DNA from 2 places in the Paucibacter sp. KCTC 42545 genome. Region 2 is predicted to be linked to the other one. Evidence: riboswitches for the same ligand, from Rfam matches in the RefSeq annotation. Region 2 holds a riboswitch; the other holds the start of a gene.

Evidence for each region. Region 2 has a riboswitch for cyclic di-GMP ahead of AT984_RS08020 (HlyD family efflux transporter periplasmic adaptor subunit). Riboswitches for the same ligand answer to the same signal wherever they lie in the genome.
Region 1: linked by a shared signal. The riboswitch ahead of AT984_RS19770 (HlyD family secretion protein) and the one ahead of AT984_RS08020 (HlyD family efflux transporter periplasmic adaptor subunit) in region 2 are both predicted to bind cyclic di-GMP.

What each region holds. Positions count from the first base shown of each region.
Region 1 covers NZ_CP013692.1:4,621,731-4,626,617, forward strand. Annotated here, with positions in the region: gene AT984_RS24015 (TniQ family protein) at 1-385, shown strand, start outside; gene AT984_RS19760 (TniQ family protein) at 440-1,174, shown strand; cyclic di-GMP riboswitch class I at 1,570-1,673, shown strand; gene AT984_RS19770 (HlyD family secretion protein) at 1,747-3,075, shown strand; gene AT984_RS23100 (hypothetical protein) at 3,503-3,817, shown strand; gene AT984_RS19775 (CPBP family intramembrane glutamic endopeptidase) at 3,883-4,662, shown strand; partial or broken gene AT984_RS24020 (cysteine peptidase family C39 domain-containing protein) at 4,876-4,887, shown strand, end outside.
Region 2 covers NZ_CP013692.1:1,795,632-1,800,518, forward strand. Annotated here, with positions in the region: gene AT984_RS08005 (Cap15 family CBASS effector) at 1-560, opposite strand, end outside; gene AT984_RS08015 (hypothetical protein) at 1,447-2,151, shown strand; gene AT984_RS23940 (hypothetical protein) at 2,144-2,341, shown strand; cyclic di-GMP riboswitch class I at 2,753-2,856, shown strand; gene AT984_RS08020 (HlyD family efflux transporter periplasmic adaptor subunit) at 3,065-3,910, shown strand; gene AT984_RS08025 (hypothetical protein) at 4,020-4,169, shown strand; gene AT984_RS22895 (hypothetical protein) at 4,551-4,887, shown strand, end outside.

The DNA.
Region 1 (4,887 bases), 2.3 Mb from region 2:
CATTTGCGCCACGGACCTTGGTGGCTTGAGCCTGCTGCAAGGCCTGAGCGCCGACGGTGCTTATCGAGTTCTGTTGGCATTCGGAGGGGGGCAACCAGCGCTGCGGGGCCGAGTGCTCAATAGTGTTGAGTCATGGCTGACCAGTGCGGCCATGCATGAGGTGCTCGCGACGGCGATTCGTAGGATGGCCGAGCCAACTGGGTTCATGTGGGGCTCTCGAAGTGAGGTCCAACGATGCACTAGCAGTTTGGCTGAGCAGCAGCTTCGCGGCGTGACGCCCTTTGATCGGACTGCCGCCGGGCACCTTCGAAATGCCATGGGTCTACCTGCCCGCTGGCGTAACAGGCGCCCTGCCTTTCACCATCAACTCGATTTATTCACCTAGGTTTCTTGTGCGTTCTCGAGGCCACAACATGTTGAACCGACACCCATTCTTGCTATGCCTTTTCGCTGGACCATTCCAATCCTTCGACATTTCGACGCTCGGTTGGCGGCGCTCGCCAACGTCCCTTTTGCGCAGCCACACGAGGCGCCGAATTCCTGGTTCACCCGTGCCGCAGCGATGCAAGGGTGCACGGCCAAGGAATTCGCGACCTATTTGGGGTTCTCATTCCGACAAGACTTCGACAGCTTCTATTACTTTGCTTTCCGAAAAGTAAGGGCTACCTCGCCCCAGGTTCAAGGGCTTGAAGCAGGGCGCATCTATTTTGATTTTTCTAGGAAGAAGAAAGAGTTCGGATATACGCTGCCCAACCCTTACTACCGACGCGGTAGGTATCGTTTCTGCCCGCTTTGCCTTCAGACAGCGAGGGTTCCTTGCATCCATATGTACGCTCGCATGCGAGAGCTAGTCTTCTGTCCTTGGCATCGATGTTTACTTGAGGAGCAATGCCCGCATTGTCAAGTGCCTATCGAATTAGTGCAGGACATGATCCAGCCCGCTAAAGGCAAACCTGGGGTGGAGGATCTAAGTTTGTGTATGCAGTGTCAACAGCCATTGCATGCAGTGGTAGCGTTGCGCATCGACTATCGGATGCTGAATGCCATGCCACTCTGGCTACAGAATTGGGGGCGCAATGGGCCTGGGCCGATTGAGGGGCGAGGCATCAGCAGCGAACGCTACACGGAGTTCAGTGAACGACGGGCCAAAGCAAGGGAAGCGACCGAAGTCTAGCCAGGTTCGCACTGCTGAGAGCCGCTTGATCTTGCAGGCTCGACCAATTCATCTACGGTATCGAATTCGAAAACTAGGAACCAGCAACATGATCGGGAAACTGCTGCGCCTCATCACCTGAACTAATCCAAGAATCGCTACTTCAACAATCGGCCCCAGTATGCATTTGACCCCGCAAGTGCCCGCGCCAGCTGGCTGTTATTGCGACAGAACCGTAAATAGTCCTAGCACAGAGTCCGGTGGGTTGCTACCCCTGCAAGATGGGGGAGTGCGAGTTCGTGATTTTGCCGTTAGATTTGTCACACGGTCAGCAGTTCATGAGCAAAGTCATGGAGTGCCAGCAAAGTTGCTTCGGCTTCTTTGCGATCAGGACAAGGCTCATACCCAAATGGGGAGGGCCTGAATCGCAAACCCGGCGCGAGCCGGCGACGCAAAGCCTCCGGTGTTGGAGGGTTCCGTTTTAAACACGGGACCTTCGCAAGATAGCGGGGTTGCCGGTCTGAGTTCCTCAGGTCGTCATCAAGCTCAGCGTTAGTCGGCCCGCCTTCGAATCCTTTGAGGGTTCAGAGAGCATGGCTTTGACGCAAGCGTTGTTCAGGCAAGAAGTGATGCAGGCCAGCCAAGCTCAATGGCTCGGCAGTATTCGCATTGGCCGGCCACCCAGTTTTGCATGGGTCACCGGTATCTCGCTGAGCATGGCGTTGGCCTTGGTTACCTTTGCCATCTGTGGTGAAGTTACCCGCAAGGCCAAGCTGCCGGGCTTGTTGATGCCGACGGCCGGGATGCTGACCGTCAGCGCCCCACAAGTCGGGGTTGTGACTGAGTTGCTGGTCAAGGAAGGCGATCTGGTCGCAGCGGGTCAGCCGGTGATGCGGTTGCGAAGCGAGCGCACAACATCGCTTGGTGATGCAGCAATCCTCAACGCCCAGGCCTTGGCTCAGCGCCGGCAAACGCTAGAAACCGAGCGGATGCTGACGCAACAGCAGCAACGTCAACGACAGCAAGCCCTCAATGATCGACTGCGCAGCTTGGCCGCCGAAGAGCGTCAGGCTCAGGCTGAGTTGGAAACCAACCGTTTGCGAGCTGGCTTGGCGGCCAAGAGTCTGACCCGCTACGTCGAATTAGAGAAAGACAGCTTTGTTTCGGCCGTGCAACTGCAGCAGAAGCAAGAAGAGCTGCTGGACGTGCAACTGCGGGAGCGCAACGCCGAGCGAAGCTTGGCAGCCCTGCAGCGCGACATTCAAGCGGCAAAAGCAGAACTGCTCAACAACGAAACCAGTAGCAGCACCAGCCTGGCTCAAATTGATCGTGGGCTGGCTAGCCTCAGCCAGGAATTCACCGAAAACGATGCTCGCGGCGGATTGACGCTCACCGCACCCCAGGCAGGCCGGGTGAGCGCCATCACCATTCATCTGGGTCAGCCGGTGCAGGCTGGGCAGACACTTGTGAACTTGATACCAGAAAGTGCGCAGCAAGGCGCCTCAACCTTGGAGGCGCAACTCTACGCGCCGAGCCGAACAGCGGGTTTCGTCAAACCCGGCCAGGTTGTCTGGCTGCGCTATGCGGCCTACCCCTATCAGAAGTTCGGCATGGCTGAGGGCGAAGTGCAAAGCATCAGCCAGACCCCTATTGCTGCTCAGGATTTACCTGTCGGGCAGGGACAGGCCTTGCTCGCCGCTGCGCAGGCCAATGAACCCCTATACCGAATTAGTGTGAAGTTAAAAAAGCAGGACGTCACCACCTATGGCAATACGCAAGCGTTGAAGGCGGGAATGGCGCTTGATGCTGATGTCATGCAGGACCGCCGGGCAATATGGGAATGGTTGTTCGAACCCGTATTTGCCGCTTCGAGTCTTTTCAAAGATCTCGGAGGTGGAAATAGGTTCAGCCATAGCGAATGATTTTCTCAAAGCGCCAAAACGAAACAGCCGAAGATATTTTGATTGAATCAAGGAGTTTTGATTAAAAAATTCTACTGATTTAGTTAATGCAGAGTAAATGACGGCTGAAAATTTTTATGTGTTTTTCTGGCGGCCACTGGGGTCACGATTGCAATCTCCTCGGGCCAGTCTAGGGTGCGGTTGGCGGCAGATGTACTGTGCCGGAAAAGTATGCGACAGTCGATTCTGAGTAACGAATAGACTAAATTGAATTTTTCTTAGGGATCGATAAATTTAATCCCAATCTCTGCCTCGATATATTTGGGTTTTTGAGTATCAAGGTACCGCTGCTGAGGCAGGCTGTGGCTTTTGAATGGGGTCCGGCATAAAGTCGTTGGTTGTTTTGTGGCTGGCTATTGGGGCTGGCTAAAAATTCTTGAGAGAGACATTGGAAGTTGACGAAAATGTCGAAAAGCATTTGGCCAAAGTGGCTGGATTGTTGGTTGAAATTGAGGGATTTCAATTGGCAAATAAATCCTCAAAAAAAAGGGTGTATATGCGTATTTTGCAAAACGAAGAATTGAATTTGGCGTCAGGTGGAGATAGTTGGGCTGGTACTCCAGAAGGTCGAGCACCGTATGTGTCGCCATTTACTCAGTGCATGGTTGACTCTGTCGGATGGTCGCAGGCAAATGCAGTGATCGCTGGCCTCTATTGCGGCGGCAAGAAGGTTCTTCAAATGCTTTCCAGTGACAACCCGTAAGTAAATTTTAGAAGTGCTTTAGAACAAGGCCGGAGTGCATTGCATTCCGGCTTTTAAAAAATCAAATGAATAAAGCCAGAGCGTTTTTTGAAAATTTCTTGCTGCTAATTGTTTTGGCGGCCGCCTGTCAAATTATTGGTTCATTATTGAAGCATCTATTTTTTGGGTTCGTTGGTTCGCGTGAATGGTTGACTGAGAATTTTTTATTATCAATTTTCTTTCTGGTTGAAGCTGCAATTTTGGCGGTCGTTCTCGCGAGAGTCAACAGGGGTATCTCGATTGGGGACTTGCTTAAACCTTTTTGGCTTGAGACGTTGTTAATTTCTTTTGTATATTCGAGTGCTATTCTTGTTGTTGCAGTGGCCTGTAGTGGCAAAAATGTTGCGGAAATTTCACCGAATCTCATTAATCCATTCAATCCGGTTTCAGAATATTGGTGGGCCTCTTTTGTTGGTTTGTTGATTAAAGCCTTTCAAGAGGAGTTGCTGAATCGAGGCGTACTGCAGCCTTTGATGGGGGAAATGTTTTCTAGCGAAGTAATTGGCTTGGTTGTTGTTGCGGTTTTGTTCACGTTGGGGCACCCTACGGATAATTTCATGATAGTTTTTCCTGGGGCTGTGGCGCTGGGGGTTGTATTTTTAATAACTAAATCAGTATTGTCATGCTCGATTCTGCATATTTGCATGAATATTTCTTTTGATATTTTATTTGGGTCAAATTTCACTGTCTCGCCTTTGTTGGATTCGGCCGTTCTAGAGAATGTGCGCCCAGTATTCTTTCTTGTTGTAATGGCGATGGCTTTTGTTCATTTGTATTTGAAAAAATATCACCATAGTATGACTTAAAGGTTGAGTTGTTGATTAATTATGAAGAATATATGGCCTTCAAGAGTTGGAGTCAGAGCGTTCCAAATGCCTGATCAGTGGTGCATTGTTTTTGGCTTCAATGGTAGTCACGAGGTCGCATTTGATTGAAAGAATGTGGCGTTATATTTGTCGACAACAATGAGAATTGTTCTCCAATCTGAGTCTGCGGAATGTGGGCTAGCTAGTTTGTCTATGGTTTGCAGT
Region 2 (4,887 bases):
AGATCCTTAGAGAACGTCGCGCTGCAAGTGCCGACGTGCGAGTTCAGCTCGGGCTCGCCGATCCTTGGGTCGTTTCGGTATTGGTAGAGCAGCAGCCAGCCATCAACGCTGTCATGGGTCAGCGCGGCTGCCATGCTGTTCGAGCCCGACTGCGAGGTCTTTAGCCGCACACGCAGCTTGTCCCAGCACTGAATGATCGTGACCTCGGCCGTCCACGCGTAGGTGATCTTGCCGTCACGGTCCAGGGTTTCACCCTTGCAGTCCCAGGTGCCGGCCAAGTTGGGTACCTTGAGCAGCGCTGACAGCGGCCGCCATTTCCAGGCGTGGTTCTTGAGGAGCCAGAAGAGCACCGTGTAGACCGCGCCGGCTCCGACCAACGACAAGACGATCGGCGGCAAATTGACATCCAAGCCCATCGTCTGGGCGTAGTTCTGTGCCTGCAGCAGCACGAACACCAGCCCGGCGGAGATCGAGCTGGAGAGGATGGCCAGGTAGCGGCCGATGCTGGCACGGTTCACTCCGCCCAGCACGGCGTATTCATGGTCGTTAGTCGGCGTCAAGCTTCATTCCCGGATCGTTGTTGTTTGGGCGGGCGGCTTACTACTGGGTCAACCGAAGAAAGCACGTCAACGTCAAAAGGACCCGCCAACATCGGCAGGTTTGGATTTCGGGGCGCGCAATCGGACTCCAACCCCCATGAATGCGGGGGGCTGATCGATTTACTAAGCGGAGCTTCAGCAGACCTGTCCGCCGCCAGATTCAGGACGACGGCATCCAGTCCACGCGGCGCGCCAAAACTTCGGTGTGGACGTACAGCGCGTCGATGAAGCTTAGCTTTCGCTTGTGGGTCGAAGCAGCCAAGCCGCCGGCATTTCGGAAGACCTTCAAGGTGGGCGGGGGGGGGGCGCTAGGTGCATCTGCTGGGTGATCAACTCATTGACGCGCCGACGCGCGGTACGCTTCCGCGTTCGCCGGGGCGGCGGCCGGCTCCGTCCAGCCGACTGAAGCCGAGGCGAACTACCATCGGTAACTCGCAAATCCGGCTAAGCCAGACTGGCTCGCACCAACCGACCTCCGCAGAAGCCGGGGCAGTCCACCCAGGCCCGGGGCATGCAGAGTTTGCAGGCAGGCCTACAGCGGCGCTGAGGCGTGCGCACTGACTAAACTGCGCCGTATCATGGTCGCCCAAAGAATGGCAGCAATTGCTCAGCGCCATAGTCTTCGGGGTGAAGGGGGAGCGAGAAAATACTGGCTATGCCCAAATCTCATTTTCTCGAATGCACTGAGCTAGAGCGGCAGCTTCTAGCCGAAGGGGTGCCGGTTGCGTCGCTTGTGGCGTCTTCAGAGACCTTCATATTCTCAGCGCATGGTGTTCGCATACACCTTGAAGTCGATTTTCACGACGGCCGCTGCACACATGCGACCAACCTACTGCGTCGACGTCTCATGACGCTGTTTTTCATCGCAGCATGGAAGGTTTTGGACATGGCGGTAGAGCTAGCCCTGTGCAGGGTTACGACGATAAAGGTGCCGTTTCAGGCTTCAGCAAAGATCAAGGCGCTTCGCACTCATCTCGGTGGCCAGATGACGGAAATTTCACAGCTCGTCTGGGATGCATTGGTAGCTCTGTACGAGGCTACGGCGGAAATCCGGAACGCCTTGATCCATCGTCGGGTGCAGAGCGTTGATGGGACCTTGCACACATCGATGAACAATGGCTCAGCTCTCCCCCCTCTCTCTGGCCTGCAGCAGGTCAGGTTTTGCGAACTCATCCAGAGAATGAGTGATGCAATAGAGCGCGGACGCATGACGCCTCGCGAGGAGCGTCAATGCATGTTCCTGCTTTGGGAACTCCGAGACGTCCACGGGCTCCAAACGATATCGGCCACCGACCGAAGTTCTATCGCGCGGGTGAAATACGTCCTTCCGGAGGATCGTCGGGTTCCCGTGGCGGCCATCAAGGATCGCATGAACTCGGTCAAGCCTGGCTGGACAGGTATCGACTTAGAACTGGAGGACCACCAGAGTGGCTTGTCCTACTTGGCGGATCTGGAGCAAGTCGCAGACGATGTGGTCATGATCGACGTTCAAAAGCTGCCCGCCTGGCTCAAGCCCCGTATGGTTCCCCCAGCATGCGACGAGAATGCTTAACGGCCACGAGATTCATGTTCCAACTCTGGCGCTCGACAAGGCTGAGCGACCATCAACCCAGGCGCTTGCGCGCGCCCAAACTGTCCGCCATCACGCTGAAATGACTGTTCGGGATACCGCAGGATCCAACTTGAGCAATCAAGTGGACCTCAAGATCGTGCGCGACAACCTTGGGCACTCCAACATTTGACCACAAACACCTATGTCCATGCCGAGGACGATGCCCGCCATGATGCGACGTCGGAGGCTCATCGAGCGGGGTGGCAACAAAACTGAAGAGGCGCAACTGCAACTCTCAAGCTCCTTGCATTGGCGAATGGGCCCGACTTGGCAATCAGTGCTGTGCAACTGGGCTGCTGACCGGCCCAAGTCTGTCGCCGCCGCCTAGTTACGACCTCGCTGAGTTACCGTTCCTTGGATTGAGTGCTGCTATACCACATGGCGACATATTCTGATACCCCCTCGATGTGGGGCCTACCAAGTTTTCAGCTCGACAGTTAGATTGGCCGCCGGATCAGCACTTCATGAACAAAGTCATGGATTGCCAACAAAGTTGCATTGGCAGCTTTGGGATCAAAACAAGGCCGATGCCTTTTAGGGTGGGCCTGAATCGCAAACCCGGCGTGAGCCGGCGACGCAAAGCCTCCGGTGTTGGAGGGTTCCGTTTTAAATACGGGACCTTCGCAAGATAGCGGGGTTGCCGGTCTGAGTTCCTCAGGCCGTCATCAAGCTCAGCGTTAGTCGGCCCGCCTTCGAATCCTTTGAGGGTTCAGAGAGCATGGCTTTGACGCAAGCGTTGTTCAGGCAAGAGGTGATGCAGGCCAGCCAAGCTCAATGGCTCGGCAGTATTCGCATTGGCCGGCCACCCAGTTTTGCATGGGTCACCGGTATCTCGCTGAGCATGGCGTTGGCCTTGGTCACCTTTGCCATCTTTGGTGAAGTCACCCGCAAGGCCAAGCTACCGGGCTTGTTGATGCCCACTGCCGGGATGCTGACCGTCAGCGCCCCACAAGTCGGTGTCGTAACTGAGTTGCTGGTCAAGGAAGGCGATTGGGTCGCTGCGGGTCAGCCAGTGATACGGCTGCGAAGCGATCGCACAACGTCGCAGGGTGACGCGGCAATCCTCAACGCCCAGGCCTTGGCTCAGCGCCGGCAAACGCTAGAAACCGAGCGGATGCTGACGCAACAGCAGCAACGTCAACGGCAGCAAGCGCTCAATGATCGACTGCGCAGCTTGGCCGCCGAAGAGCGTCAAGCCAAGGCTGAGTTGGAAACCAATCGCTTGCGAGCCGGATTGGCGGCCAAGAGTCTGACCCGCTACGTCGAATTAGAGAAAGACAGCTTTGTCTCGGCCGTGCAACTGCAGCAGAAGCAGGAAGAACTGCTGGACGTGCAACTGCGTGAACGCAACGCCGAGCGAAGTTTGGCAGCCCTGCAGCGCGACATTCAAGCGGCAAAAGCAGAACTGCTCAACAACGAAACCAGCAGCAGCACCAGCCTGACTCAAATTGATCGTGGGCTGGCAAGCCTCAGCCAGGAATTCACCGAAAACGATGCTCGCGGCGGATTGACGCTCACCGCACCCCAGGCAGGCCGGGCAGACGCTCGCGAACTTGATTCCAGAAATTGCGCAGCAAGGCGCCTCAGCGTTGGAAGCTCAGCTTTATGCGCCGAGCCGAACGGCGGGTTTCGTCAAACCTGGCCAGGTTGTCTGGCTGCGCTATGCGGCCTACCACTATCAGAAGTTCGGGATGGCTGAGGGCGAGGTGCAAAGCATCAGCCAAACGCCCATTGCCGCGCAAGATTAACCGGTAGGTCAAGGACAGGCTTTGCTCACAGCGGCGCAGGTAACCCTCTATCGGATTAGCGTGAAATTGAAGAAGCAGGCCATCAATACCTGCGGCAATACCCAAGCCCTGAAAGCTGGCATGGCGTTGGATGCGGATGTGATGCAGGACCGCAGGAAGGTTTGGGAGTGGGTGTTGGAGCTGGTGTTGGCTGCATTGGTAAGAATTTAGCTTTTAACAAAACAATCGATAGGACTCGTAATATTAGGCGCTGTGCCTAAAGCGGGAACCGGGCGCCCGGAATCTGCCTGGAAACTTGGAAATTGGTATGCAAGTATTGACTTTTGAGCAGACGAATGAAGTGAATGGTGCGAATCTGGCGTCCGCCGTAACTGCGGCAGGAGTAACTGTCGGAGGAGCGCAAATTGGCAGCTACCTGGCTGGGGCTCGCCTTGGCGCAACTCTTGGCTCTGCCGCAGGTCCAGTCGGTGCAATCATAGGAGGAATGGTGGGCGCCGGTTCGTATTATGTCTACAAGGTTTATGTAAGGTAATATATTAGCTTGACGGCGCACACGTGCGCCGTCGGTTGAATTTTAATCCGGAGTGTTTGATGTCAAAGAGATCAATTTCAAATATTTCCTGGGGATTGTCGCTTGGGCGACGACTTCTGCTTTTTCAATCTTTCAAGCAGTTTACTTCTTGGGCAGCTTGCTTGGCGCTAACTATTTTTTTTTCAAAACTAATTTTTGACTACATTTCGGTTGACATTGAATCTCCTGTTGTATTCGTAATGCTGATCGGCCTTGGGTCATTGGTTTCTGTTGTGATCGCGTTGCCAGCTACTTTTTCATTTAATAGAGATGACGCTGCCGCTTTGGATATATTTTTCGAAAACGTTAAATATCTTGGGTATGTTGATGTCGGCGATGTTGAGCCTCTGGTTTTTT